2 regions of the Pseudoduganella sp. LjRoot289 genome follow, and region 2 is predicted to be linked to the other one. Evidence: predicted binding sites of a transcription regulator. Region 2 holds the regulator's gene; the other holds the start of a gene.

Region 1 (14,868 bases), 270 kb from region 2:
CTGAGCGCAGGCCGCATGTTCCGGCCCGGCGCCTCCGAGATCGTGGCCGGGGCCAGCATCGCCAAGCGTTTCGCCGGTGCGGGTATCGGCGAGAAGCTGCGCTTCGGCCAGCGCGAATGGACCGTGGTGGGCCTGTTCGACGCGGGCAACAGCGGCTTCGATTCCGAAATATGGGGCGACGCCGAGCAGCTGATGCAGGCCTTCCGCCGCAACGCCTATTCCTCCATGGTGCTGCGCCTGGCCGACAGCACGCTGTTCGAGCGTTTCAAAAAGGACATCGAATCCGATCCGCGCCTGACGCTGGAGGCCAAACGCGAGCAGACCTTCTACTCCGAGCAGTCGCGCGCACTGTCCACCTTCATCAGCATCCTCGGGCTGACGCTGTCCATCATCTTCTCGATCGGCGCCATGATAGGCGCCACCATCACCATGTACGCCTCGGTGGCCAACCGCGTCGGCGAGATCGGCACCTTGCGCGCGCTGGGCTACCTGCGGCGCAACATCCTGGCCGCCTTCCTGGCCGAGTCCATGCTGCTGGCGGCGGCAGGCGGCGCCGTGGGCCTGCTGTTCGCCTCCTTCATGCAGTTCCTGTCCTTCTCCACCACCAATTTCCAGTCCTTCTCCGAACTGGCGTTCGGTTTCAGGCTGAACGGCGCCATCGTCGTCAAGACCTTGCTGTTCTCGCTGGCGATGGGTTTGGTCGGCGGCTTCCTGCCCGCGCTGCGCGCCGCGCGCATGAACATCGTGGACGCATTGCGCGCGGCGTAAGCTGGCCTGGACCTTGAAGCGAAACCAGCTAAAAAAACGGCCCGGTCCTATCCCGGCTGGAAATACGAATAGTATGTCAAACTATGCCCATGCCATCCCGCCCATCCCGCCCCCCCGTGTTCCGCCTGTTGGCCATGCTGACCGTGCTGGCCGCCTTGACCGTTCCTCAGGCCCGGGCCGCGGAAGCGCGCAAGGTCTTGGTGCTGTACTCGCTCGGGCCGGATTCCGCGTCGGGTTGGCAGCGGCTGGTGCACAAGGGCTTGCTGGACGAAATGGCCAAAAACAGCTGGGGCCCTGCGCCCAGCATTTTCGAAGAGCGCTTCGATGCGTCCCGCCTCGGCGAACAGGCTGCGCTGGCCGGCATGGCGCCCTACCTGGGCGTCAAATACGCCAATGTGAAGCTGGACGCCATCATCACGGAGAACTTCGTGGCGGCAGGCTTCCTGAGCAGCCATCCCGAACTGTTCCCCGGCGTGCCGCGCCACTACGTCAACCACGGCCGCCGCAACTGGCGCCCGGCCGACGGCGAAGCGCTGGAGCTGGCGCCGGACTACGGGCGCATGGTGGGCGTGATCCCGCTGGTGGCGCCGAACACCAAGCGCATCGTGGTGGTGGGCGACCAGACGCCGCGCGTGCAGGAATGGATCGCCGGCGTGCGCGCCGCCGCGCGTCCCTACAGCAAACACATCGAATTCGACTACTGGGACAACCAGACCTACGCGGAACTGTACCGCCGCGCCGGCATGCTGGGCAACGACACCGCCATCCTGATGTTCGCCACCTTCCGCGACGCAGCCGGCGCCTCCGGTCCGCCTTCCGAAGTCGCCGGCAAGCTGGCCGCGGTGTCGCCGGTGCCGGTGTTTACGCACGCGGAATCGCTGGTCATGCCGGGCATCGTGGGTGGCTATGTGCTCAGCGGCGAAGCCATCGGCCGCGTGATCGCGCGCATCCTGCAAGGCCAGCCGGCTGACATGACGGGCGCGCAGCGCTACATCTTCGACTTCCCCACCGCCGAACGACACCTGCTGCGCAAGCTGCCGCCCGGCGCCACGCTGCGCAACCGGCCCGCCGGCATGTGGGAACTGTACCGCTGGCAGATCATCGTGGGCGCGACGCTGATCGTGCTGGAAGGCGCGCTGATCACGGTGCTGGTGCGGGTGCTGCGTTCGCGCCGGAAAGCGCTGGCGGCGCTGAACGACGAACGCAACAACCTCGAGGACCGGGTGCTGCAGCGCACGCTGGAACTGCTGATGGCCAACACCAAGCTGGAACAGCTGGCCACCACCGACCCGCTGACCGGCATCGCCAACCGGCGCAAGATGACCGAGCAGATCACCAAGGAGCTGGACCGCGCGCGGCGCTACAAGCATCCGCTGGCACTGCTGATGGTGGACATCGACCACTTCAAGCGCATCAACGACACCTATGGCCACGAGGTGGGCGACCAGGCCATTCTGGCGGTGGCGGGCGCGCTGGCGGCCAGCATGCGCAGCATGGACCTGGCGGCGCGTTTCGGCGGCGAGGAGTTCGTGCTGCTGATGCCGGAGGCGGAACTGGACACCGCGGGCGGCGCCGCGGAGCGCCTGCGCGAGACGGTGTCGCAGTTGAGGATAGAGGTGGACGGCGGGCTGGCGATCTCGGTGACGATCAGCGTAGGCGTGGCGGCCTCCTACCCGCAGGCGGCGCCTGATTCACCGTCGTCCCTGCTGGTGCGGGCCGACCAGGCGCTGTACCGGGCCAAGAAGGAAGGCCGCGACCGCGTGGTGCTGAGCGCGGCCTGACACCATGGCTGGCTGGCGCACCGCCTGTTATACGGTGCGGGTGTGCCAGCCGCTCTGCCAGCCGCTCCCTACTCCGCGTCCGGCTGCCGGGCGGGATGGGCGGCCTGGAACGCCGGCAGCGCCGCACAGTTGGCGTAAATCCGGGCTATGTGCGGATACGGCGCCAGATCCACCTCGAAGCGCTCCGCGTTGAACACCTGCGGCACCAGGCAACAGTCGGCCAGGGTCGGCGTGTCGCCGTGGCAATAGCGGCCGGTGGCGGCGTCGCGCGCCAGGTGCGCTTCGAACGCGGCCAGACCCAGTTGCATCCAGTGCCGTATCCACGCCAGCTTGGCTTCCTCGTCCAGTTTCAGCGTGCGCACCAGGTATTTCAGCACGCGCAGATTGCTCAGCGGGTGGGTATCGCAGGCGATGGTCATGGCCAGCGCACGCACGCGGGCGCGGCCGGCCGGATCGGCCGGCAGCAGCGGCGCCGGCTGTCCGGGATGCGTCTCATCCAGGTACTCGATGATGGCCAGCGACTGCGTCAGCAGCGCGCCGTCGTCCTCCAGCGCGGGCAGCAGTGCGCCCGGGTTGACCTGGCGGTACGCCTCGCCCAGCTGCTCGCCGCCGTTGCGCAGCAGGTGCACCGGCACCGCCTCGTAGGGCAGCGCCTTCAGATTGAGCGCGATCCGCACGCGGTAGGCGGCCGAGCTGCGGAAGTAGGTGAACAGCTTCATCATCCGCGCTCCCCGTAGTGCGCGACGGTCTGGTCTATGGCGCCGAAGATGCTGGCGCCCTGCGGGTCCAGCATTTCGATGCGCACGCTGTCGCCGAACTTCAGGAAACCGGTGGCCGGCTTGCCGTCTTCGATGGTTTCGTACATGCGCACTTCGGCCAGGCAGCAGTAGCCCACGCCGCCGTTGGCGATGCTCGATCCGTGCAGGTTGCCCTGCTTGTTCGACACCGTGCCGGAGCCGATGATGGTGCCCGCGCCCAGTTCGCGCGTCTTGGCGGCGTGCGCCACCAGCTGGGCGAAACTGAAGGTCATGTCCTCGCCGGCGTTCGGCTTGCCGAAGGGCTGCCGGTTCAGCTGCACCGACAGCGGCAGGTGCAGCTTGCTGCCGGCCCAGTGCGCGCCCAGTTCGTCCGGCGTGACGGCCACCGGCGAGAAGGCGCTGGCGGGCTTGGCGTTGAAGAAGCCGAAGCCCTTGGCCAGTTCGTTGGGGATCAGGTTGCGCAGCGAGACGTCGTTCACCAGCATCACCAGGCGGATCGCTTGCGCGGCGTCGGCGTCGCCGGCGCCCATTTTCACGTCGCCGGTGATCACGGCCACTTCGGCTTCCAGGTCGATGCCCCAGTCTTCCGTCAGCGCGTAGATAGGGTCGCGCGGGCCGACGAAACTGTCCGAGCCGCCCTGGTACATCAGCGGATCGGTGTAGAAGGACGCGGGCAGTTCGGCGTTGCGCGCCTTGCGCACCAGCTCGACGTGGTTGATATAGGCCGAACCGTCGGCCCACTGGTAGGCGCGCGGCAGCGGCGAGTGGCAGGCGCTTTCGTCGAACGGCAGGGCGTCGGCGGCGCGCCCTTCGTTCAGCGCCGCGTACAGCGCGGCCAGCTGCGGCGCGGCGTAGTCCCAGTTGTCCAGCGCCGCCTGCAGGGTAGGCGCGACGCTGACGGCGCTCACGTATTGTGTCAGGTCGCGGCTGACGACGGCCAGGGCGCCGTCGCGGCTGCCGTTCTTGAGCGTGGCAAGTTTCATGGTGCAATCCTTATCTGGTCTTTAACGTATGCCGCCATTAGAAGCCAGTTTCAGATATCATACAAACGGTATTTTTCAATCGATTTATCAGAATTTCTTATGAGTCCTACCCTGCGCCAGATGCGCGCCCTCGTCGCCATCGCCAAAACCGGCAGCTTCACGCTGGCGGCGGACCACCTGCACCTGACGCAATCGGCGCTCAGCGGCCAGATCAAGGAGCTGGAACAGCTGCTGGGCGTGAAGGTGCTCGAGCGCAGCACCCGGCGCGCGCAGCTGTCCGAGGTGGGGCGCGAGCTGTATCCGCTGTTCGACAAGATGATCCAGGACCTGGACGGCGCCATGGCCGACATCGCCAGCCGCAAGGCGCTCAAATCGGGCACGGTGCGGGTGGCCGCGCCGCAGATGATGGCCTGCACCCTGCTGCCGGAAGTGATCGCGGCCTACCGCGCGGCCCACCCCGAAGTGCAGGTCAAGCTGGTCGATTGCCCGGTGGAGAACGTGTCCGCCCGCGTGTTCAGCGGCGAGGTCGATTTCGGCGTCGGCCCGGAGCGCGACCCGGCGGCCGAGATCGCCGCGCAGCTGCTGTTCGAGATGCCTTTCGTGCTGGTGTTCCCGGCCCAGCATCCGCTGGCGGGCCAGGAGCGCGTGACGTGGAAGGATGTCAACGACTATCCGCTGATCGCGCTGCAGGGCCAGTTCACCGAGCGCCTGCTGCGCGACGTGGCGCTCAATCCCTACAACGAGGTCACTTTCATGACCACCGCGCTGGCCATGGTCAACGCCAGCCTGGGCGTGACGGCCTGCCTGCCCTACGCGGAGCCGATGGTCAAGCTGTACGGCCTGCAAATGCGGCTGCTGCGCGAGCCCGAGCTGACGCGGCGCTTTTTCGTCTACACCAAGAGTGCGCGCGCGCTGTCGCCGGCGGCGCAGAGCTTCGCCGATTTCCTGTTCCAGTTCGTGGCGGCCCACGAATGGAACATGCCGCAGCGCTAGGCCGGACCGGCGCACGTACGCGGCGTCGCACGCGGCAGTGCTGACGATCCCGGGCAAGGGCACTATAATTTGCCTATTTGCCCGGGGGCCGCAGCGCATGTCAGCCAATACCATCGCCGTCAACCAGCAGATGGACCGTTTCGCGGGGCAAGCCAGCGTGTGGGTGTTCGGCTACGGCTCGCTGATCTACAAGGTGGACTTCCCCTACCTGGAGCGGCGTCCCGCCAGCATCGTCGGCTGGTCGCGGCGCTTCTGGCAAGGCTCGCACGACCATCGCGGCACGCCCGCCGCGCCGGGACGCGTGGTCACCATCATCGCGGACGCCGGCGCCGTGTGCCACGGCATGGCATATCTGATCACCCCTTCCGTGTTCGAACACCTGGACTACCGCGAGAAAAACGGCTACCTGCGGGTGGCGGTGGAAATCGGCTTCGACGACGCGGACGGCCATGCGGACGGCATTGCGGACAAGAGCGCCGCCGAAGGCGTGGTCTACGTGGCGCGCGAGGACAACGAAGCGTTCCTGGGCGCGGCCAGCGAGGAGGAGATCGCCCGCCACATCGCCGGCGCCGCCGGGCCCAGCGGCCCCAACAGCGACTACCTGACCCAGCTCGCCGTCGCCCTGCGCGAACTCGGCAAGCAGGACGACCACGTCTTCGCCATCGAGCAATACCTGGTCGAGCTGATCGACAGCGGCAAGCCGAAGTAGGCCGGTTTCAGCTGGTCTCCGCCAGCTTGACCGGCCCTGCCGCCCCCGGCGGCAGCTGCTCACCGGGCCGGCCATGCAGCCGGCCATGGTGTTCGAACGCCTCGCGGACCTGTTCGCGCAGTTGCTGGTCGTCCCACGGCTTGGTGTAGAAGCGGTACACGGCGCCACGATTGATCGCGTCGATCACCGAATCGAGCTCCATATAGCCGGACAACACGATGCGTATCGTGTCCGGGTGCAGTTCCTTCACCTTGGACAGGAAGGTGGTGCCGGACATGGAGGGCATGCGCTGGTCGCTGATGACCACCTGGACCGGATGCATGGCCAGCAATTCCAGCGCCTCCAGCGCCGAGGTGGTCTGCAGGATGCGGTATTCATCCTTGCGGAAGATGCGCTGCAGCGCGGCCAGTACATTGGGCTCGTCGTCCAGCAGCAGCATGGTGCGCCCGGGCGCGGGCCCGCGCAGCAGGACGGGCCGGTCCGACTGCTGCCGCAGGATGGCCGTGAGCTCGGCCGCGCCGACCGGTTTGCTGAAGTAATAACCTTGCACCGCGTCGCAACCGATCGCACTGAGAAAACCCAGCTGTCCCGGCGTCTCCACGCCCTCGGCTATGGTTTTCATCTTCAAGGACTTGGCCATCAGCACGATGGTCCTGGTCAGCGACGCGTCGTTGGGGTCGCTCGTGATGTTGCGGACGAAGCCGCGGTCGATCTTGATGACGTCGATCGGAAAGCGCTTCAGGTAGGTCAGGCTGGAATAGCCGGTGCCGAAGTCGTCCAGCGAGATCGTCACGCCGAGCGCTTTGATCGCGCGCAGCGCCGCAAGCATGCTGTCGCTGTCGTTCATCAGCATGCTCTCGGTCAGTTCCAGCTCGAGGTGGCTGGCCGGCAAGCCGGTGTCGGCCAGCACGCGCGCCACCAGGTCCGCCATGTTTTGCTGGGCGAACTGGACAGCGGAGAGGTTGACCGCGACCGGCATGTCGCGCAAGCCCATCTCGCGCCACTGCCGGGCCTGGGCGCAGGCCGTGCGCAGCACCCATTCCCCGATCGGGGCGATCAGGCCCGTCTTCTCCGCCAGGGCGATGAAGCTGCCGGGCAGGACCAGGCCGTTCCGCGGATGGTGCCAGCGTATCAGCGCTTCCGCGCCGTGGAATTTCCCGCTGTGCAAATTCACCTTGGGCTGGTAGTAGACCTCGAATTGCTGCCGTTCGAGCGCCAACCGCAAGGCGTATTCCATCTCCACATATTGTTCGATGCGGCGCCCCATTTCCCGCACATACACCCGGTAGCAATTGCGCCCGCCTTCCTTGGCCTCGTACATGGCCACGTCGACGTTCTTGAACAGCATGTCCATCTCTTCGCCGTCGTCGGGATAGAGGCAAACGCCGATGCTGGCAGTGACATGGAGCGCGCGCGCGTCCACCACGAAGGGTTCGGCAAACAGCTCCAAGGTTTCCTGCGCGACGCGCTCGAGGTCGCGGCTGCCGGGCAAGCCGGGGCAGATCAGGATGAATTCATCGCCGCCCGGCCTGGCAACGGTGTCGGACGCGCGTACAGCGGCCCTGATGCGCGCGGCAACGGCCTGGAGCAGCCGGTTGCCCACCGCGTGGCCGCAGCTGTCGTTGATGAACTTGAAGCCATCCAGGTCCAGGCTCAGCACAGCCACCCGCTCGCCCGTGCGCCGCGCCAGCGCGATGGCCTGCAGCGTGCGGTCTTCCAGCAAACTGCGGTTCGGCAGGCCGGTCAGCGCATCGTAATTGGCGAGGCGGTGCATGCGTTGCGTCAGCACGGCGCGCAGCGATGCCGCCGTCTTCAGGATGAACCGTACCCGGTGCTGCAGCAGCGTGCCGTCGACGGGCTTGCTGACGAAATCGGTGGCGCCCGCCTCGTAGGCCTGCGCGACCGCGCCGCCATCCCCGTTGGGGGTCAGCAGCACGACGGAACAGAATTCCATATTGGGCAGCAGGCGCATCCGGCGGCAAGCCTCGAAGGCTGGGAGAGCGGGCGTGGCGACTTCGAGCAAAACGATATCGGCGGGATGCTCGCTCATGACGGCAAAGCCGGCCGCCGTGTCGGCCGCCTCGTACACTTGCAAACCGATCTTTTCCAGATGGTCGCGCAGCAGGCGCCGGGTCGCCGCATCACTATCAATGACCAAGGCGACGGCGGGCCGTTCCAAACGTGCATCCGTCATGTGGCGCCCCCCGCGCAAATACGATTACCCACCGTCGACCGCTCTCCGGGCCCTGCAAGGAGTCTATCAGCGCGGCAACGCTGAAAATGCGCGCATTGTCACAGCGGCAGCCGTCCGGATTCGGCAGGCGGCGTGAGAATGTGCGTATATTCAGTCCGGACGAGATGCTATTCTGGGCATTACCGGCCGTGTTCGGCCAGCTAAGGCCACTCATGACACTGCCTCCCGCCACGGACGACATCCCCCGGCTTCGCATCCGCGAGCTGGTCGAAGCCATGCAGTGCATGCCCGTGGGCGTGACGATCATCGACAGCGCCTTGTCGATGCGCTACTGGAACGGCGCGTTCTGCCGGCTGTTGAATTTTTCCGAGGAAGTCATGCATGCCGGCGTGACGCTGCCCGAGCTGTTCCACTACAATGCGCGGCGCGGCGAGTTCGGCCCCGGCGACCCCGATGCGCAAGTGCAGGAGCGCATACGCCTGGCCAGGCTGTTCCAGCCCCACCATTTCACCCGCACCCGCCCCGACGGCACCGTCCTCGACATCACCGGGCGCGTGATTTACGGCGAAGATGGCGAAGCCTTCGGTTTTGTCACGATCTACCAGGACGTCACGCTCGAGCGCCGCCACGAACAGCATCTGCTTGCGGCAAACAGGGAACTGCGGATAGCCTACGACGACCTGAAGCTGGCGCAGGCCGGCTATGCCGCCATGGAGGAAGACCGGCGCCGCTATTACCATATGGCGGCACGCGATCCACTGACCGGCTTGTTTACCCGCTATTACATGGAAGACGCCGCGGCCCGCATGATCGAGCTGCATGAGCGCAATGCGTCGGCACGGCTGGCGCTGCTGATTTTCGATATAGACCACTTCAAGCAGATCAACGACGCGCACGGCCATCTCAGCGGCGACGCGGTGTTGCGCGTCGTGGGCCAGTTGCTGAGCAAGCGTTCGCGCAAGACCGATGTCGCGGTGCGCTATGGCGGCGACGAGTTCGCCATTTTCCAGTCGGGGGCCAGCGACGACGACTGCCTGGCCTTTGCCGAGCGCTTCTGCGACACCGTTCAGGCACTGCGCCTGGACGGGCTGAGCGGTCTCCAGCTGTCGATCAGCGCCGGCGTCGCCGAGCACCGGATAGGCGAATCGATGAACGACCTCATCGCGCGTGCCGACGCCGCGCTCTATGTGGCAAAGCGCGCCGGGCGCAACTGCTCGCGCAAAGCGCCGTAGGGCCGCATCGACACGCGCCTCAGAACAAATCCATCTGGCCCGCGGCCGCCGCGGCCCTGGCCTTGGCGCCCGAGGCGGGAACGAGCAGCGGGCGCCGGAACTGGCTGGCGTCGAGCTGGCGGAAGCGGCTGCCGCGCTTTTCCATGCCGAAGCGCCGGATGGCCTTCTCGGCGCGCTGCCTGATCAGGTCGGCCCACACGCCCTCGCCTTTCATGCGCGTGGCGAAATCGCTGTCGTAGTCCTTGCCGCCGCGCATGTCGCGCACGCGGTTCATCACGCGCTGGGCGCGGTCCGGGAAATGCGCTTCCAGCCATTGCTGGAACAGCGGGTTCACTTCCCACGGCAGCCGCAGCACGATGTAGTTGGCGTGCTGCGCGCCGGCCAGGAAGGCGGCCTCCATCACCTTCTCCAGGTCCGGCTCGGTGACGAAGGGGATCACCGGCGCGATGCTGACGCCGACCGGTATGCCGGCCTCCGCCAGCGTGCGGATGGTGCGCAGGCGCCGCGCCGGCGACGCGGCGCGCGGCTCCAGCGTGCGCGCGATCTCCGGGTCCAGCGTGGTGATGGTGATGGCGGCCGAGGCCTGCCCCTTGGCGGCCATCGCCGCCAGCAGGTCGATGTCGCGCTCGATCAGGGACGACTTGGTGATCAGCCCCACCGGATGCCCGCACTCGTGCAGCACCTCCAGCACCCGCCTGGTGATACGCAGGCTGCGCTCGCAGGGCTGGTAGGCGTCCGTGTTGACGCCCAGCGCGATCGGCTCCGGCACGTAGGACGGCCGCGCCAGCTCCTGCCGCAGCAGCTCGGGCGCGTTCACCTTGGCGAAGATCTTGCTCTCGAAATCCATGCCGGGCGACAGCCCCAGGTAGCTGTGCGTGGGCCGCGCGAAGCAATAGATGCAGCCGTGCTCGCAGCCCCGGTAAGGATTGAGCGACACGTCGAAGGGCACGTCCGGCGAACTGTTGCGGCTCAGGATGGACTTGGCGATCTCGTCCGTGACATGGGTCTTGAAAACGCGCGCCGTGCCATCGCCGTCCTCCTCCCCGGGTTCCCAGCCGTCGTCGAACTGCTCGCGCGCATGCACCTCGTAGCGGCCCTGCAGATTGCTGACCGCGCCGCGTCCTTTCTGCGCGCGCAGCGGCGCCGCCGGCAGCATGGCTTGCCCTTCCATCAGATCGTCTTCCACGGCCGCCCCAATACTGTATGCACATACAGTATCTTATTCTTCATCGCGCTTTTAGGCAACAGCTATAATTGGTGAGATTTCACTGAATCGTCAGCGCATTATCACCCGGCTCATTCGCTCATCCGACAGGGGACCGCCATGCTGAAAAACCTTAAAATCGCCACCCGCCTCGGGCTTGGCTTTGGCAGTGTCGTCGTGCTGCTGCTGATTTTGTCCGTGATCAGTGTGCAGCGCCTGGGCACCATCAACGAGGGCACCCGCGTCATCTATGAAGAACATTACGCCAAGGTCTCCCTGCTCAACGAAGTAATAAAGAACGGCCTGGACAACGCGCGCCAGATGCGCAATATCCTGCTCTCGACCAGCGATGCGGAAGCGGAAAAGTACCGGCAAATAATCGATACCAACCGCAACGAGATGACAGACGGCCTGAACAAGGTGCAAAAGCTGCTGAGCAGCGAGAAAGGCAAGCAGCTGTACAAGGATGCGATCGACAAGCGCGTAGCGGTGGTGAGCAAGTACGATCCCTTCTATGCGCTGGTGAAGACGGACCGCAAGGCGGCGGTGGAATTCCTCAAGCACGACTTCACCGCGTCCAACGACGTGTTCTGGGGCGCGCTGGAGGCGCTGTCGAAATTTCAGGGCGAGCTGATGGACAAGGCCGCCGACTCCGCCGCTGCCACCTATGAATCCACCCGCATCCTGGTGATCATACTGGCCGGCTCCGCCGCCGTGCTGGCGGTGGCGATCGCCACCGGGATCACACTCAGCATCGTGCGGCCGATCGAGCAGGCCGTAACAGTGGCGGAGCGGCTGGAGGCGGGCGACCTGTCGATTGAAATCGACGCCACGTCCAAGGACGAAACCGGCCAGCTGCTGCGCGCCATGCGCAACCTGGTCGCCAAGCTGAACCAGGTGATCTCCGGCCAGAAGCGCGCCGTGGACGCCGCCAACCGGGGCAATTTCGACACCCGCATCGACCTCACCGGCCTGCAGGGCTTCCAGCAGGAACTGGCCGAAGGGCTGAACCAGCTGATGTCGACCACCGGCGCCAGCATCGCCGACGTGGTGCGCGTGATGGGGGCGCTGTCCGAAGGCGACCTGGACAAGACCATCACCAAGCCCTACGAGGGCGCGTTCGACGAGCTCAAGCGCTATGCCAACAACACGGTGGAAAAGCTGGGCCAGGTGATCGACGGCCAGCAGCGCGTGGTGGCGGCGGCCAACCGGGGCGACTTCGAGGCGCGCGTCGAACTGGCCGGGCTGCAGGGTTTCCAGAAGGCGCTGGGCGAGGGCCTGAACCGGCTGATGACCACCACGGGCGCCAGCATCGCCGACGTGGTGCGCGTGATGGGCGCACTGGCCGAGGGCGACCTGAGCAAGTCCATCGACAAGCAATACGAGGGCAGTTTCGCCGAACTCAAGGAATATGCCAACAACACCATGGCCAAGCTGCTGCAGGTGGTGACGGAGGTCAACACCGGTGCCCAGGCGCTGGCCAGCGCGTCCGAGGAAGTGAGCGCCACGGCGCAGGCGCTGTCGCAGGCGTCCAGCGAGCAGGCCGCCAGCGTGGAGGAGACCAGCGCCTCGATCGAGGAGATGACGTCCTCCATCGCGCAAAACACCGACAACGCCAAGGCCACCGACGGCATGGCGGCCAAGGCCTCGCAGGAGGCCACCGAGGGCGGCCAGGCGGTCAACGCCACGGTCACGGCCATGAAGCAGATCGCACGCAAGATCGGCATCATCGACGACATCGCCTACCAGACCAACTTGCTGGCGCTGAACGCGGCGATCGAGGCGGCCCGGGCCGGCGAGCACGGCAAAGGTTTCGCGGTGGTGGCGGCCGAGGTACGCAAGCTGGCCGAACGCAGCCAGGTGGCGGCCCAGGAAATCGGCGAAGTGGCCACCAGCAGCGTGGAGCTGGCCGAGCGGGCCGGCGTGCTGCTGGACCAGATGGTGCCCAACATCAAGAAGACCTCCGACCTGGTGCAGGAAATCACGGCCGCCTCCGAGGAGCAGTCGTCCGGCGTGGCGCAGATCAACTCGGCGGTGAACCAGCTCAGCCAGACCACCCAGCAGAATGCCAGCAGCTCGGAGGAGCTGGCCGCCACCGCCGAGGAGATGAGCACCCAGGCCGAGCAGCTGCAGCACACCATGGGCTTCTTCAAGGTCGACACCGGGCCGCTGCGCAGGCCGGGGCAGGCGGCGCGCAAGCCGGGCGCCGCCAAGTCGGTGCGCAGCAAGGAAGTGTTCTCCGCCTCCGGCTCCGCGCGCGAAGACATGGACGAAGCGGAGTTCGTCCGCTTCTGACCCCTGCCGGGCGTCCGCCCCCGGCTTTCCCTTCCCCACCCGCAGTCCCGCCCCGCTCTCCAGCGGGGCGGGTGTTTCGTTGCAGGGCCGCTAACTGGTATCATGCGCACTGTCCCAGGTGCCGTGCGCCCGGCGCCGCTGCGCCGCACACGCCATCCGATGCCACCAACACCGCCAGTCCACGACCGCGCTCCTTGCTGCGGCGGACTGTTTTTTTTGACCAGAATCGACCGAATCGAAGCTAATCGACCATATCATGACAAATAACAAACTGCCCTCGCTCGGAAGCCGCATCGCGCTCGCGTTCAGCACCTTCTTCCGCACCCTGTCTGACCCGCAGTTCGCCGCGCGCCTGCAGCGCATCGACCAGCCGATGACGGCGCCGACCGCCGCGCCGACGCCTGCACCTACCGCAGCGCCTACCGTAGCTCCCACCGCAGCGCCAACGCCGGCGCCGGCTGCCGCCCCCGTCATCCTGCGCGAAGCCACGCCGGACGCCGCATTGCAACTGCTTGGCCTGCTGCAGCGCGAAGCGCGCCTGATCGACTTCACCCAGGAAAACCTGAGCGCCTACGCCGACGCCGACATCGGCGCCGCCGCGCGCGTGGTGCACGAAGGCTGCGCGAAAGTGCTGCGCGAGCACTTCACCATCGAACCGGTGCGCGCGGAAGCCGAAGGCAGCCGCGTGACCTTGGACGAGGGCTTCGACGCCGCCGCCGTGCGCCTGACCGGCAACGTGGTCGGCAAGGCCCCGTTCAAGGGCAGCTTGAGCCATCGCGGCTGGCGCGCGACCAGCGTGCGCCTGCCGAAACTGGCCGAAGCGCATGACGCGAAGGTATTGGCCCCTGCGGAGGTGGAACTGTGAGCGCCGACCTGAACACTCCACGCTACGCCATCGGCATCGACCTTGGCACCACCCACAGCGCCCTGTCCTATGTCGACCTGGAAGCGAGCGACGGCGAGAAAACCGCACAAGCCGTGCTGGGCGTGCCGCAGCTGACGGCGCCGGGCACGGTGGAAGAACTGCCGCTGCTGCCGTCCTTCCTCTACCTGCCGCATCCGGACGAAATGGCGCAGGGCGAGCTGGCCCTGCCATGGCAGGCCGACGGCGAGGGCGCCGGCCCGGTGGCCGGCGAGATGGCGCGCAGCCGCGGCGCCACCACGCCGATCCGCCTGGTCTCCAGCGCCAAAAGCTGGCTGTGCCACCCCGGCGTGGACCGCCGCGCCGCCATCCTGCCGAACGACGCGCCGGAGGAAGTGACGCGCGTCTCGCCGCTGGAAGCGTCCACCCGCTACCTGTCGCATCTGCGCCAGGCCTGGGACGCCGCGCATCCCGAAGCGCCGTTCACGCAGCAAGCCGTCACCGTCACCATCCCGGCCTCGTTCGACCCGGCCGCGCGCGAACTGACCGCCGACGCGGCCAGGGCCGCCGGCTACGAGGGCCTGACACTGCTGGAGGAACCGCAGGCGGCGCTGTACAGCTGGATCCAGGGCAGCGAAGGCCGCTGGCGCAAGGAAGTCCGGCCCGGCGACATCATCCTGGTGGTGGACGTGGGCGGCGGCACCAGCGACTTCTCGCTGATCGCCGTGCTCGAGCGCGACGGCGTGCTGGAACCGCACCGCGTGGCCGTGGGCGACCACATCCTGCTGGGCGGCGACAATATGGACCTGGCGCTGGCCCACCTGCTGGCGCGCAAGCTGGCCGCCAACGGCACCCAGCTGGACGCCTGGCAGCTGCGCGCGCTGACCTACGGCTGCCGCGCAGGCAAGGAGGCCCTGCTGGCCGACGCCAGCGTGGAAAGCTGGCCGGTCGTCGTGCCCAGCCGCGGCTCCAAGCTGATCGGCGGCTCGATCCGCACCGAACTGACGCGTACCGAAGTGAGCACCTTCATCCTGGACGGCTTCTTCCCGAAAGTGGACGCGTCCGCCCGCCCCGCCGTGCGCACCCGCG
Region 2 (14,868 bases):
ACGTCGACCACCACATCGGTGTGCAGCGACACGGCAACAGCGTGCTCGCCGGTGGTTTTCAGCGGGCCGTTAGGCATGCGCACGGCAGCCTTTTCAACCGCGAAACCAACCTTGGTCAGCGCTTCGGCGATGTCGAAGTTGGTCACGGAACCGAACAGACGGCCGTCAACACCCGCTTTTTGCGACACGGTCACGGTCATGCCGTTCAGCTTCTCGCCTTGGGCTTGCGCGGCGGCCAGTTTGGCGGCTGCAGCTTTTTCCAGTTCGGCGCGCTTGACTTCGAATTCAGCGACAGCGGCGGTGGTGGCGCGGCGGGCCAGCTTTTGCGGGATCAGGAAGTTACGTGCGTAACCGTCCTTGACCTTGACCACGTCGCCCAGGTTGCCGACGTTAACAACTTTTTCCAACAGAATGATTTGCATAGTTCTCTCCAGTTTCTAATCTGACTGCGCTAATTAAGCGTGGTGCAGATCGGTGTACGGCAGCAGTGCCAGATAGCGAGCGCGCTTGATTGCGGTGTCAACTTGACGCTGGTAGTGCGCCTTGGTACCGGTCAGGCGTGCTGGCATGATCTTGCCGTTTTCCTGGACGAAATCTTTCAGCGTGTCTACGTCTTTGTAGTCCACTTGCTCAACGTTTGCGGCGGTGAAGCGGCAGAACTTCTTACGTTTGAACAGAGGATTCTGTTGCTTGCGCTTTTCTTTCAGCTTGAGCTTGTTTTTGTCGAACTTTTTACCGAATGCCATTTTAGGCTCCTGTATCTAATAAACTAAAATCAATGATGTGAAACACCAGGCTTCTGCTATTGCGGTTTTTCTTGGCCAGGAATCCTGTGAACTGGTAGATGCCACCCAAAGGGGCGTCGCCGAACCGTTTCGCGAGGTCGCCCGCCGCAAGGGCCGGGACTTCAAATTCGGTCAAGCGCGCGATACCGGCTTCCATCTGCTGCGAACTGTGCTGCAAAGTTGCAGTGACAATCGGCATACCGGCGGGCGTGTAGCGCATTGCGTCCCGTTCGGTGATGAGGGCGGTAACCGTCAGCTGGTTCAGTTCAGTTCCTGATCAATACTTGCCCGGGCCCTTAGGCCGTTGCAGCTGCTTGGGCTTCGGCGCGATGGCTCTTGGCCGCGTCTTCACGTTGTACCGACTTCATCATCGGCGAAGGAGCGGTTTCCGCTTTCTTCATTTTCACGGTCAGGTGACGCAGAACGGCATCATTGAATTTGAAGGCGGTTTCCAACTCGACCAGGGTCTCGTTGTCGCATTCGATGTTCATGCAGATGTAGTGTGCTTTAGCCAGTTTCTGGATCGAGTAAGCCATTTGACGGCGGCCCCAATCTTCCACGCGATGCACGTTACCGCCGCGCGTCGAGACGCTGGCTTTGTAACGTTCGATCATCGCGGGCACTTGCTCGCTTTGGTCCGGATGGACGATAAATACGATTTCATAGTGACGCATGAAAACTCCCTTAAGGACTGTGAATATAGCCCACCCCGGCGTCAAGACGGGTGTGGGAAGAGGTAAGCCCGCGACTATAGCGCCTTTCCGCTGAAAAATCAAGCAACCGGTCCGGGAAGGCGGTTCGGGCCGGCCGAATGAAAATATTTCGCGTACAGCAACAAAACTCCTTGCATTAGCGCCCGCACTGTACAAAAATACAGTCTGTCTATATCCACAGCTCCCAGAGCTAAAAAGCACCATGATCAAGCTGACCGCACGCCAGGAACAAATCCTTAATCTGATCAAGGATGCCATCGAGAACACCGGCTTCCCGCCGACCCGCGCCGAGATCGCCAACGAACTGGGCTTCAAGTCGGCCAACGCCGCCGAGGAACACTTGCAGGCGCTGGCGCGCAAGGGCGCCATCGAGATCGCCGCCGGCACCTCGCGCGGCATCCGCCTGCTGGGCGTGCATGCCGAGTCGGCCGCCACCAAGGCGGTGCAGGCGGCGGCGGCCACCATGTCGAACATGATGTCGCTGCCTTTGATCGGCCGCGTGGCCGCCGGCTCCCCCATCCTGGCCCAGGAAAACCTGGAAACGAGCTACAGCGTGGACCCCGCCCTGTTCTCCGCCAAGCCGGACTTTCTGCTCAAGGTGCGCGGCGAATCGATGCGCGACATCGGCATCATGGACGGCGACCTGCTGGCGGTGAAAAAGGTGGACAGCGCCAAGAACGGCCAGATCGTCGTGGCCCGGATCGGCAACGAAGTGACCGTCAAGCGCTACCGCAAGACCGGGGCCACCGTCGAACTGCTGCCGGAGAACCCGGACTTCAAGATCATCACCGTCGATCCGGAAGGCGAGGAGTTCGCGCTGGAAGGCCTGGCGGTGGGTCTGCTGCGCAGCTGGCACTAAGCTGACACTAAGCTGACACTAAGCTGACGCTAAGCTGGCATGAGCTACTTGTAACTACTTGGTCGGGAGCGGCGGCATGGGTCTATTCAAACTGTACGGCAATTGCGAATCGGGCCACAGCTACAAGGTGAAGCTGGCCCTGGAAGTGGCCCAGGTGCCGCACGCGTACGAGGAGATCGACTTGCGCGCGGCCCGCGGCGAGCGTCCGGAGCCTTTCCGCAGCCTGGCCAAATACGGCGAAGTGCCGCTGCTGGTGCACGACGGGCAGCCCTATGTGCAGTCGAACGCCATCCTGCTGCACCTGGCTGAATATTTGCAAGCCTACGGCGGCGAAACGCAGCAGCGCCTGGAGCGCGTGCGTGAATGGCTGTTCTGGGAAGCGAACCGCGTCGGGTTCTCGATGGCGCACTTGCGCTACGGGCAGAAATTCGATCCGGCGGCGTACGCCGGCACGGTACTGCCGTGGTTCCGCAAGCGCTTCGACGCCGACATGGAACGCCTGGACGACGAATTCTCGGACGGCCGCGCCTTTCTGCTGGACGACAAGGTCAGCGTGGCGGACTTTTCCCTCTGCGGCTATATGTACTGGGCCGACCAGGCCAACGTCAGCTACCCGGCGCGCGTGCAGGCATGGCTGGACCGCATCGCCACCCTGCCGGGCTGGCGCCATCCGTACCAGATGGAAGGCGCGCAGCCCTGGTGATGGCGGGTTACGGCGTTCCGCCCAACCCGCCCTACGCCGCGCTTGCCTATGCCGTAGGGCGGGTTAGCGAAGCGTAACCCGCCAATATCAGCAGCCTTCCAGCGCGCAGCTGAAATCTTCCAGCAGGTCGTCGGTGTCCTCGATGCCGACCGACACCCGTATCAGCGATTCCGCTATCCCCATCGACGCACGGCGTTCCGCGCCCATCTCGAAGAAGATGGTGTGCGCCACCGGGATGATCAGCGTGCGCGTATCGCCCAGGTTGGACGCAGGGATCGCCAGCTTCAAGCGGTTCAGGAAGTCGAAGCAGTCGATGCCGTCCTTCAGCTCGAAGCTCAGCAAGGAACCGTGGCTGCGGAACAGTTCCGAGGAAATGCCGTGCTGCGGGTGCGACTTCAGGCCCGGGTAATAAACCGCAGCCACGCGCTCGTCCGACTCCAGCAACTCGGCCAGCGCCATCGCGTTGGCGCAGGTGCGCTCCATGCGCAGCGCCAGCGTCTCGGCGCCGACCGCGATGTGGTGCGCAGCCTCCGGCCCCAGCGAAGCGCCGAAGTCGCGCAAGCCCTTGGCGCGGATCTGCGTGATGCCCCACTGCGCCGGCGCCGCCTTCTTGTAGTTCTCGAAGATGTTGGCGAAGCGCGTCCAGTCGTAGGCGCCGGTGTCGGTCAGGCTGCCGCCCAGCGCGTTGCCGTGGCCGCCGATGGACTTGGTCAGCGCGTTCACCACCAGGCCCGCGCCCACTGCTTTGGGCTGGAACAGATATGGCGTGGTCATCGTGTTGTCGACGATGTAGAGGATGCCGCGCTCCTGGCACAGTTCGCCGATGCGCTTCAGGTCCGCCACTTGCGTGCGCGGGTTGGCGATGGTCTCGACGAAGACGATGCGCGTGTTCGGCTTGATGGCCGCCGCCACGTTGGCGACCTCGGTGGCGTCGACGAAATCGACCGCCACGCCCTGCCCCGCCACGGTCTGCCACAGCGAATTGGTGTTACCGAACAGGAAGGACGACGACACGACGTGGTCGCCCGCGCGCAGCAGCGCCTGGAACACGGCGCCGATGGCGCCCATGCCGGTGGCGAAGCACAGCGTGGCCACGCCCTGCTCCATCTTGTTTACCTTGTCCTCCAGCGCCGAGACGGTCGGATTGCCCTGGCGGCCGTAGCGGAAGCCCGGCTCCTTGCCCTGGAATACCGATGCCAGCTGGCGCGCGTCGGCGTAGCCGAAAGCCACCGAGGTGTGCACGGGCTTGTGCAGCGAACCGTGCTCGATACCCTTCTGGCGGTCGTTGTGCAGGATGGTGGTGGTGAAACCGTAATTTTTCTTTTCCGTCATGATCTTTAATCAAAAAAAAGCCCGGTACCCAAAGGCACCGGGCTGCGGCATTAGCCTTCAGCCGCCGCTGCGTTCAGGTTCAACTGGGTCCGTCCGGTGTCCTCGACCGCTGCCGGCTTCGGGTTGTGGCGGTTGTATTCCAGCTTGTCCAGGTACTCCGGCGACACGTCGCCGGTGATGTAGATGCCGTCGAAGCAGGAAGCCTCGAACTTGGTCAGCGCCGGGTTGACGTCGGTGATGGATTTTTTCAGCGCGTCGATGTCCTGGTAGACCAGGTAGTCGGCGGTGATTTCCTTGCACACTTCCTCGGTGGTGCGGCCGTAGGCGATCAGCTCGTCGCGCGTCGGCATGTCGATGCCGTACACGTTCGGGTAGATCACCGGCGGCGCGGCCGAGGCGAAGATCACCTTCTTGGCGCCGGAGTCGCGCGCCATCTGCACGATCTCGCGCGAGGTGGTCCCGCGCACGATGGAGTCATCCACCAGCAGCACGTTCTTACCCTTGAATTCGGCGCCGATGGCGTTCAGTTTCTGGCGCACGGACTTCTTGCGCGCGGCCTGGCCCGGCATGATGAAGGTGCGGCCGATGTAGCGGTTCTTGATGAAGCCTTCGCGGTATTCCACGCCCAGGCGCAGCGCCAGCTGGATCGCTGCCGGACGCGAGGAATCGGGAATCGGCATGACCACGTCGATCTCGCCGTCCGGGATTTCGCGCTTGATCTTGTCGGCCAGGTACTCGCCCATTTTCAAACGGGTGGCGTAGACCGAGGCGCCGTCGATCACGGAGTCCGGACGGGCCAGGTAGACGAATTCGAACACGCAGGGATTGAGCTGCGGATTGTCGGCGCACTGGCGCGAGTGCAGCTTCTTGTCGGCGTCGATGAAGATCGCTTCGCCCGGCTCGACGTCGCGCACGAAGCGGAAGCCCATGCCGTCCAGCGCCACGGACTCGGAGGCGATCAGGTACTCGGTGCCCTGCTCGGTTTCATTGATGCCCAGGCACAGCGGACGGATGCCGTTCGGGTCGCGGAAGGCCAGCAGGCCGACGCCGGCGATCTGCGCCACGGCGGCGTAACCGCCTTTGACGCGGCGGTGCAGCACGGTCACGGCCTTGAAGATCGCGTCCGGGTCCAGGTTCAGGCCGGTGGTCGCGTTCTGGATTTCATGGGCCAGCACGTTCAGCAGCACTTCCGAATCGGAGTCCGTGTTGATGTGGCGGCGGTCGTTCTTGAACATGTCCTGCTTCAGCTGTTCCCAGTTGGTCAGGTTGCCGTTGTGCGCCAGCGTGATGCCGAACGGTGCGTTGACGTAGAACGGCTGCGCTTCCTCTTCGCTGGACGAGCCGGCGGTCGGATAGCGGCAGTGGCCGATACCGGAATTGCCTTGCAGCGAACGCATATTGCGGGTGCGGAAGACGTCACGCACCAGGCCGTTGGCCTTGTGCATGGAAAACATGCTGCTGTGATTGGTCGCGATGCCCGCCGCATCCTGGCCGCGGTGCTGCAGCAGCAGCAATGCGTCGTACAGAATCTGGTTGACGGGTTGATGGGATACGACGCCGACGATGCCACACATGGTAGTGCTCCTGGACTGGTACTACGGATTTAAGGAATTCTAAAATTGCACATGCTGCGCGAAGGCAGCGGGCAGGAAAGGTTTCACGGTACGCGCCCCGGTCTCCGCGAGCGGACTCAATAACGCGTTCTTCCAGAAATCCTGCTGCGGTATTGTGGTCATCCCGCACAATATGACTGCGGCCAGCACGATTACAAGGCCCCTTCCGAGACCAAACAAGCCACCCAGGCCCCGGTCCGCCAGACTCAGGCCGCCCGCCTTGATCAGCGCATCGACCGCCATGCCCAGCAGTCCCATCAGGATGCGCACACCGATGAACAGCACGATGAAGGCCAGGATCAGGCGCACCACCTCGCCCGGCACCATCGCCGGCAACATCGCAGCCAGCTGCGCGCCGTAGGCGTTGGCCACCACGAAGGCCACGATCCAGCTCGCCAATGAAATCATTTCCTTGACCAGGCCGCGCATGGTGCTGATGACGACGGAGGCGATCAGCACGAATATCACCAGGTAATCGAATAGCGTCACGTCGGGGCTAGGGTCAGGAAGTAGCCAGGCTGCTGCTCAGGCCGATCTTGTTCAGCTTGGCGCGCACTTTTTCGGCTTCTTCTTTGTTCGGGAACGGGCCGACGCGGATGCGGGTCAATGCGCCGCCGGCCGTCGTCACCTTCTGCGTGAAGGACTTGATGCCGGCGTCCTTCAATTTGCCTTGCAGCTCGTCCACTTTTTCCTGCGTCGTGACAGCGGCCACCTGCACCATGTAGCGCGTGTCGGACGGCTTGTCTTCCAGGATGGCCATGGCGCGCGCGTCCTCGCCCTTCGGCTTGGCGTCGGCTTCCGCTTTGGCGTGCTTCACTTCGGCGGCGCGTTTGGCGTCCTGTTCGGCCTTGGTCCGCGCTTCCGCCTTGGCGTCGGCTTCCGCCTTGGCGTGTTTGACTTCCTCCGCCTTGGCTTTGGCCTTGGCATCGGCCTTGGCTTTGGCGTCGGCCTCCAGCTTCGCCTCGGCGGCGCGGCTGCTTTCTTTCAGGCTTTCCTTGACGCTGTCCTTGGCCGGCTTCGGCTCGGGATGCAGCTTCAGTTCGGCGACCGCGGGCGCGGCCGTAACGACAGGCTTGGCGGGCACCGCACCGGCCGGCTTGTCGGCCGATGCCGTGGGGGCGAGCGGCGCGGCCACACGGGCCGGGGTCGCAACGGCGGACGGCATCGCGGCCGGGGCCGGCGTATTCGCCACCGCGGCGGCGGCCGGTTTGGCGGCGGCCGGACGATCGGCAGGCACTTCCTTGACGATTTCTTCGCTCGTGTCGAGCGCATCGGCGGCCTCGACGCGGGAAGGCCGCGCGGCGGCCGGCGCGGCGTCGGCCGGCTTGTCTTTCGACGGGATCTGGATCGCGATATCGGTGGCGAGCGGCTTGGGCTCGGAGTCCAGCAGCATGGGCAGGCCGACGGCGACCGCCAGCGCCAGCGCGATGGCGCCCACCAGGCGGCGGCGCGCGCGTTTCTTTTCAGGCAAGACCGGATCGGCCGCGGGATCTTTGGCGCGGCTGCGGCGGGCGCCCCCGTCCGTATTGCGGTCGGCGGCGCTGGCACGCTTGGATTGGGCCCGTTCCAGCGCGGCGGAGTCGGCTGCGCTGCTGTAATAGCCGCTGTCCTGGCCAGCGGCTTCCTGCTTGTTTTTACTGAGTTTCGAGAACAAGCCCATGCGTGATATTCAGTTGGTGATGTCAGTGAAGTGCGGATTTTCGCGCTGCCATGACGCCGGCAACGGTCAGGAAAGATCCGAAGACCACAATTCTATCATTCTCGCTGGCACGACTCACCGCATTTGCAAAAGCTTGTGCCGGATCGTCGAATATATTGACGGTGCGTTCCGGCTTGTCTTCCTGGATCAGCTGCACCTTGGCGGCCAGTTCCGAGCCCGAAGCGGCGCGCGGCGATGGCAGCGTGGTCAGGCACCAGTGGTCCACGTGCTCGGACATGGCCTTGATGACGCCGTCGATATCCTTGTCGTGCATGGAGCCGAACACGGCGAAGGTGTACGGGTGGTAGCCCATATTGCCCAGGTTCTGGTTCAGCGCGGAGGCCGCGTGCGGGTTGTGCGCCACGTCCAGGATCACGGTCGGGCGGCCCGGCAGGACCTGGAAGCGGCCTGGCAGCTCCACCGTCACCAGGCCGGTGCGCACTTCCTGCGCGCCGACCGGCAATTCCAGCTTGAGCGCCTCCAGCGCGGCCAGCACGGCCGAGGCGTTCAGCAGCTGGTTGGCGCCGCGCAGGCTCGGGTAGGCCAGCGAATTGCGGCGCTGGCTGCGGCCGCCGTAGTTCCACTGCTGCTTGTCGCCGGAATAATTGAAGTCGCGGCCCATCAGCCACAGATCCGCGCCGATGGCGGTCGCGTGGTCGATCAGCGATTGCGGCGGCACCGGATCGCTGCAGATGGCCGGTTTGCCGGCGCGGAAGATGCCGGCCTTCTCGTAGCCGATCTGTTCGCGGCTGCTGCCCAGGTAATCGGTGTGGTCGATGTCCACGCTGGTGACGATGGCGACGTCGGCGTCGATCACGTTGACCGCGTCCAGGCGGCCGCCCAGGCCCACTTCCAGGATGGCCACGTCGAGGCCGGCGTTGGCCATCAAGTGCATGATGGCCAAGGTCGTGAACTCGAAATAGGTCAGCATGGTGTCGCCGCGCGCGGCTTCGACCACGTTGAAGCTGGCCACCAGCGCCTCGTCGGTGGCGAGGTCGCCGTTGACGCGTGCGCGCTCGTTGAAGTCCAGGAAGTGCGGCTTGATGTACAGGCCCACCTTGTAGCCTGCGCGCAGCAGGATGGATTCCAGCATGGCGCAGGTCGAGCCCTTGCCGTTGGTGCCGGCCACCATCACGACCGGACAGCTGAACGCCAGCGCCATGCGCTCCTTGACGGCGCGCACGCGGTCCAGGCCCATGTTGATTTCGGTGATGGCGTGGCGCGATTCGATCAGCGCGAGCCAGGCTGGCAAAGTGGTAGGGAGAGTAGACATCGGGGGAGAACTTCCGGGGGCGGGGTCAGGTCCGACATGCGGACATGCGTGTCCGAATGTCGGACCTGACCCCGGGGGTGTTTTTAAACTTGCTTATGCCAGCACTTCGACAGCCTGGCTTTGCAGCAGCGCCAGCAGGCGGGCGATTTCTTCGCGCATCTTGCGGCGGTCGACGATCATGTCGACGGCGCCCTTGGTCACCAGGAACTCGGCGCGCTGGAAGCCCTCGGGCAGCTTCTCGCGCACGGTGTTCTCGATCACGCGCGGGCCGGCAAAGCCGATCAGCGCTTTCGGCTCGGCGATCACGACGTCGCCCATGAAGGCGAACGAGGCGGACACGCCGCCCATGGTCGGGTCGGTCAGCACGGAGATGAAGGGCAGTTTTTTCTCGGACAGCTTGGTCAGCATGGAGGTGGTCTTCGCCATCTGCATCAGCGACAGCAGGCCTTCCTGCATGCGCGCGCCGCCGGTGGCGGTGATGCAGATGAACGGCACCTTCTGCTCCAACGCCACCTGGGCGCCGCGCGCAAAGCGCTCGCCGACCACGGAACCCATGGAACCGCCCATGAACTCGAACTCGAAGCAGGCCACGACCACCGGCAAGCTCATGATGGCGCCGCCCAGCACGACCAGCGCATCGGTCTCGCCGGTGGCTTCCATCGCCTGCTTCAGGCGGTCAGGGTATTTCTTGCTGTCCTTGAACTTCAGCGTGTCGACCGGCAGGGTCTCCTGGCCGATTTCGTAACGGCCGCCCGCGTCCAGCAAGCCGTCCAGGCGCTCGCGCGCGCGGATGCGCATGTGGTGGTCGCACTTGGGGCAAACGTGCAGGTTCGATTCCAGATCGGTACGGTACAAGACGGCCTCGCACGATGGGCATTTCACCCACAGGCCTTCAGGCATCGTCTTGCGTGCTGCAGCATCGGAACGCTGGATGCGCGGTGGCAGCAGTTTTTCCAACCAACTCATAATTTCTCCTATCGGCACCCTTTCCCGGGCGCCAGTGATGCAGGCGGCAGCGTGCTGCCTGGATTGCCTGCTTGATATCATGCACTGACTTAGTGGGCGGAAGTGTAGCCGTTTTAGAAGCGCGTGTCGAACGTTGCCATTTTGCAATATTTAGCACGGCCGTTAAATTTCAAGGACTTAGCTCTCCGCTCAGCTATCCAAAGCCGTGCGTATGCCCCGCACGAAAGCCTGCACGGCGGCCACCGCGCCCTCCTTGGGTGCGTTCTCGATTTCCTGGATGATGCGGCTGCCGATGACAACCGCGTCCGCCACCTCGGCCACCGCCTTGGCGGTGGCGCCGTCGCGGATGCCGAAGCCCACGCCGATCGGCAACTGCACGTGCTTGCGGATGGCCGTCAGGCGCTCGGCCACTTCCACGGTGTCGATATTGCCGGCGCCGGTCACGCCCTTGAGCGAGACGTAATAGCTGAAGCCGCCGCCCACCTTGGCCACCTGGGCGATGCGTTGCTCGGTCGAGGTCGGCGCCAGCAGGAAGATCAGGTCCAGGCCGGCCGCGCGCATCTGCACGCCGAACTCTTCGCATTCCTCGGGCGGATAGTCGACCACGATGGCGCCGTCCGCGCCCGCTTCCAGCGCCGAGGCGATGAAGTTCTGCTGGCCGATGCGTTCGATCGGGTTGGCGTAGCCCATCAGCACCACGGGCGTGCTCTGGTTGGTCTTGCGGAATTCGCGCACGTAGTTGAACACGTCGCGGATGCCGATGCCGAAGGCCAGCGCGCGCTCGCAGGCGCGCTGGATGACCGGGCCTTCGGCCATCGGGTCGGAGAACGGCACCCCGAGTTCCAGGATGTCGGCGCCGCCCGCCACCAGGGCGTGCATCAGCGGCACGGTGAGTTCGGGGCCGGGGTCGCCTGCGGTGATGAAGGTGACCAGGGCGGTTTTTTTCTGTTCTTTCAGGGCGGCGAAAGTTGGGGCGATACGGGACATAATAGTTATCTCTATAGAGGAATATATATTCTGTCATTCCCGCGCAGGGCTCGGCGCCCCTGCGGGAATGACACCGGCAGAGCGGACTGCGGCTAGCCGAAATGCAGCCCCATGCGCTCCGCCACCGTGTGCATGTCCTTGTCGCCGCGGCCGGACAGGTTGGCCAGCACGATCTTGTCCTTCGGCAGGGTGGCCGCCAGCTTGGCCGCGTAGGCCAGCGCGTGCGACGATTCCAGCGCCGGGATGATGCCCTCGATATGGCAACAGTCGTGGAAGGCCTGCAGCGCCTCCTCGTCCGTGATAGACACGTATTCAGCGCGGCCGATGTCCTTCAGGTACGCGTGTTCCGGCCCCACGCCCGGATAGTCCAGGCCGGCCGAGACCGAGTGCGTCTCGATGATCTGGCCGTTGTCGTCCTGCAGCAGATAGGTGCGGTTGCCGTGCAATACGCCCGGATAGCCCTTGGTCAGCGATGCCGCGTGCTTGCCGCTGTCCAGGCCCTCGCCCGCCGCTTCCACGCCGACCAGCTGCACCTGCTTCTGGTCGATATAGGGATAGAAAATGCCCATGGCGTTGGAGCCGCCGCCTATGCAGGCGACCACGTAGTCCGGCTGGCGGCCCGTCATTTCCGGCATCTGCACCAGGCATTCCTCGCCGATCACGGACTGGAAGTCGCGCACCAGCATCGGATACGGGTGCGGGCCGGCCACGGTGCCGATGATGTAGAAGGTGTTTTCGATATTGGTGACCCAGTCGCGCATGGCCTCGTTCAAGGCGTCCTTCAGGGTCTTGGAGCCGGACTCCACCGGCACCACGGTCGCGCCCAGCAGCTTCATGCGGTAGACGTTCTGCGCCTGGCGCTTGACGTCCTCGCTGCCCATGTAGACCACGCACTCCAGCCCGAAACGGGCGCAGATGGTGGCGGTGGCCACGCCGTGCTGGCCGGCGCCGGTTTCGGCGATGATGCGCGGCTTGCCCATGCGCTTGGCCAGCAAGGCCTGGCCGATCACGTTGTTGATCTTGTGCGCGCCGGTGTGGTTCAGGTCTTCGCGCTTGAAGTAGATCTGCGCGCCGCCGGCCATCTCGGACCAGCGCTTGGCATGGTAGATCGGCGAGGGACGGCCGACGAAGTGCTTCAGCTCGTAGCGGAACTCGTCGAGGAAGATGGGGTCTTTGCTGTAATGCTCGTAGGCGGCGTTCAGCTCGGCCAGCGCAAAGGTCAGCGTTTCGGCGGCGAAGGCGCCGCCGTAGGGGCCGAAATGGCCGCGGGCGTCCGGCAGGTGGTAATCCGTGGCGTGGAACAGCGCGTTAGGTACTTGGTCTTTCATGGGGCGGATCTCTCTCAATGATGGCGTCGGCATCACGGACCGCGCGCACGAAGGCGGCGATCTTGTGGGCGTCTTTTATGCCCTTGGACGCTTCGACACCACTGCTGATGTCAACCGCGTAGGGGCGTAGCTGTGCCACCGCGCCAGTCGCGTTGAGTACGCTCAAGCCACCACTCAAAACGGCCCGATGCGCGAGATCTTTTGGAACGAGTGACCAATCGAAAACCTTTCCTGCGCCGCCGTAGGCATCCACCCAGGTATCGAGCAAGAGGCCCGAAAACAGCCTGCTGGATGCACGGCATTGTGTTTCGTATTCTAGCAAATCGTCCGGCCGCGTGTCGGGTTTGACGCGGAATACCCGCAAATAGGGCCGATTTGCCAGTGCGGCCGCCGCCGCGCACTGCTCGGCGGTCTCGTCGCCGTGGAACTGCAGCAGGCCGACCGGGGCCATGCGCACCGTCTCGGCCACCTGTTCCGGCGTGGCGTTGACGAACAGGCCGGTGGCCGTGACGAAGGGCGGCAGGCCGGCGATCAGTCCGGCGGCGCGCTGCGGCGTGACGTAGCGCGGGCTCTTGTCGTAGAACACGAACCCGGCGGCGTCGGCGCCGGCGGCCACCACGGCGGCCAGGTCTTCTTCACGGGTCAAGCCACAAATCTTGATGCGGGTGCGGTGCATGGTCAGTCCTCAGGTCATGGGCGGCGCACTTGGCGGCTTACGTGCTGCGCACCAACCCGCCCTGCGGTGCAAGGCGCGTCAAGTGCGCAGGGCGGCTTAGCGGGGCGCGCCGAGCGGGGCGCGCCGAGCGCAGCGTAACACGCCATTAAAACCAGGGTAGCGGCCGTGCGCTCTCCTGCGGCAGGCCCCACCGTTCGTCGTATTCGATGTCGGCCAGGTAGAGGCCGTCCGGCATGAAGGTGGGCGCGGCCCGGGAACGGTCTTTGGCGGCCAGCAACTGGCCCAGCCACTCGGGCTCCTCGCGCCCTGCACCAATGTACACCAGCGAGCCGACCAGGTTGCGCACCATGTGGTGCAGGAAGGCGCTGGCGCGCAGGGTGAACACGATCAGGTCGCCATGCCGTTCGATGCGGATCTCGTGCATCCGCTTGACCGGCGTTTTGGCCTGGCAGTGGGCGGCGCGGAAAGTGCTGAAGTCGTGCTCGCCGATCAGCGCGGGCACGGCGGCGCGCATGCGCTCGACGTCCATCGGGCGGTGCGTGAAACCGGCGCGGCCGGCCAGCAGCGGCGAGCGCACGGCGTGGTTGTGCAGCAGGTAGTGATAGGTGCGCGAGCGCGCGCTGAAGCGGGCGTGGAAGTCCTGCGGGGTGTGCAGCGGGCGTTCGTGGAAAGCCGGGCCGACCTCCTGCACTTCCTTGGCCCAGCGCACGCCGATCGAGTCGGGCAGGAAGGCGTTGATGCCGCGCACCCAGGCGTGCATTTCACGGTTCAGCTCGGTATCGAAGTGGACCACCTGGCCCAGCGCATGCACGCCGGCGTCGGTGCGGCCCGCGCACGTGGTGGCCAGCGGCACGGTGGCGAAGCGTCGCATCGCCTTTTCCAGCTGGTCCTGCACGGTGTTGCCGCAGGGTTGGGTCTGGTAGCCTTGCCAGGCCGTGCCGTCGTACTGGACTCCTAATGCGATGCGTTTCAATTGCTGCTCTGTATGTTGTGTGCCTCGGCGCATTATACCCGTGCGCCGAGGCAGCCATACGGCTTAGCTGAGCAAGGCACGCATGGAACTGGCGCGCGAAACCTGGTCGTCGCTGCCGCCGCGTATCACTTCATCCAGCAGTTCGCGCGCGCCTTCCTTGTCGCCGATTTCCTGGTAGGCGATGGCCAGGTCCAGCTTGGTGTCCATTTCCATGTGCATGGCCGACATTTCCTCGTCGGCGGCCGGCGCCTTGGCCGGCGCGCCGCTGCCGATCAGGTCCAGGTCGATGCCGGACAGGTCGAACTCGGCCGGGGCCGGCGTCTGGGACGGCGCCGCAGCGGCGCCGTCGGCGCCGGCCAGGTCCGGAATGGCGAAGTCGTCCATCGTCAGCTCGGCCGAGGCCGGCGCAGCCGGTGCTGCGGCCGGGGCGTCGGGCAGCTTGAAGTCCATCATGTCCAGCTCGGCCAGCGGGTCAGGCTGCGCCGATGGCGCGGCGCCGGGCGCTGCGGTCAAGGCGGGCAGGTCGAGGCCGAAGTCCATGCTGAAATCGTCGGCGCCGGGGGCTGCGGCTTCAGCCGCAGGCGCGGACGCGGCCTTAACCGGCGGCGGCTCCAGGTCGAAGTCCAGGTCGAACGGATTGGCCTCGGCTTGCGGCGCCAGCGCTTCGGCCACGATGGCCGGCTCGTCCGCCGGTGCCGGCATCTCGATGGCGGCGGCTGTCGGCGCGGCCACCGGCTCGAAACTCAGGCCGCCCAGGTCGAAGTCCAGGAAGTGGTCGGCGTCCGCCGCGGCCGCCATCGAGGCCGGCGTCGGCGCGGCGGGCACTGCCGCCGGCGCGTCGAAGTCCGGCAGCGCGGTGGCGTCGCGGTCCAGGTCGAACTCCATGATATGGGCTTGGTCGGCGTCGGGCGCAGCGGCCGGCGCGGCTGCCAGCGCGGCGTCCGAGCTCAGGTCCAGGTCC

What was found. Region 2 encodes LexA, which represses DNA repair genes until DNA is damaged. Its sites were predicted from a motif close to ACTGTATNNNNATACAGT; they were not measured.
Positions count from the first base shown of each region.
Region 1: a site for LexA is predicted at 10,617-10,634, ahead of ACSQ8Y_RS02945 (PA0069 family radical SAM protein). Genes of this name have one in related genera too.

Region 1 covers NZ_CAXUPN020000001.1:666,652-681,519, reverse strand. The annotation lists gene ACSQ8Y_RS02985 (ABC transporter permease) at 1-768, shown strand, start outside; gene ACSQ8Y_RS02980 (diguanylate cyclase) at 858-2,549, shown strand; gene maiA (maleylacetoacetate isomerase) at 2,618-3,268, opposite strand; gene ACSQ8Y_RS02970 (fumarylacetoacetate hydrolase family protein) at 3,268-4,290, opposite strand; gene ACSQ8Y_RS02965 (LysR family transcriptional regulator) at 4,390-5,283, shown strand; gene ACSQ8Y_RS02960 (gamma-glutamylcyclotransferase) at 5,381-5,992, shown strand; gene ACSQ8Y_RS02955 (EAL domain-containing protein) at 6,000-8,186, opposite strand; gene ACSQ8Y_RS02950 (diguanylate cyclase) at 8,399-9,418, shown strand; gene ACSQ8Y_RS02945 (PA0069 family radical SAM protein) at 9,438-10,574, opposite strand; gene ACSQ8Y_RS02940 (methyl-accepting chemotaxis protein) at 10,743-12,917, shown strand; gene ACSQ8Y_RS02935 (glycine zipper domain-containing protein) at 13,008-13,391, opposite strand; gene ACSQ8Y_RS02930 (DUF2760 domain-containing protein) at 13,291-13,782, shown strand; gene ACSQ8Y_RS02925 (Hsp70 family protein) at 13,791-14,868, shown strand, end outside.
Region 2 covers NZ_CAXUPN020000001.1:398,487-413,354, reverse strand. The annotation lists gene rplI (50S ribosomal protein L9) at 1-422, opposite strand, end outside; gene rpsR (30S ribosomal protein S18) at 456-746, opposite strand; gene priB (primosomal replication protein N) at 748-1,050, opposite strand; gene rpsF (30S ribosomal protein S6) at 1,082-1,459, opposite strand; gene lexA (transcriptional repressor LexA) at 1,701-2,357, shown strand; gene ACSQ8Y_RS01785 (glutathione S-transferase family protein) at 2,434-3,060, shown strand; gene ACSQ8Y_RS01780 (cystathionine gamma-synthase family protein) at 3,148-4,392, opposite strand; gene purF (amidophosphoribosyltransferase) at 4,443-5,966, opposite strand; gene ACSQ8Y_RS01770 (CvpA family protein) at 6,006-6,494, opposite strand; gene ACSQ8Y_RS01765 (SPOR domain-containing protein) at 6,508-7,665, opposite strand; gene folC (bifunctional tetrahydrofolate synthase/dihydrofolate synthase) at 7,688-8,977, opposite strand; gene accD (acetyl-CoA carboxylase, carboxyltransferase subunit beta) at 9,071-9,943, opposite strand; gene trpA (tryptophan synthase subunit alpha) at 10,133-10,930, opposite strand; gene trpB (tryptophan synthase subunit beta) at 11,023-12,258, opposite strand; gene ACSQ8Y_RS01740 (phosphoribosylanthranilate isomerase) at 12,239-12,934, opposite strand; gene truA (tRNA pseudouridine(38-40) synthase TruA) at 13,080-13,907, opposite strand; gene ACSQ8Y_RS01730 (FimV/HubP family polar landmark protein) at 13,971-14,868, opposite strand, start outside.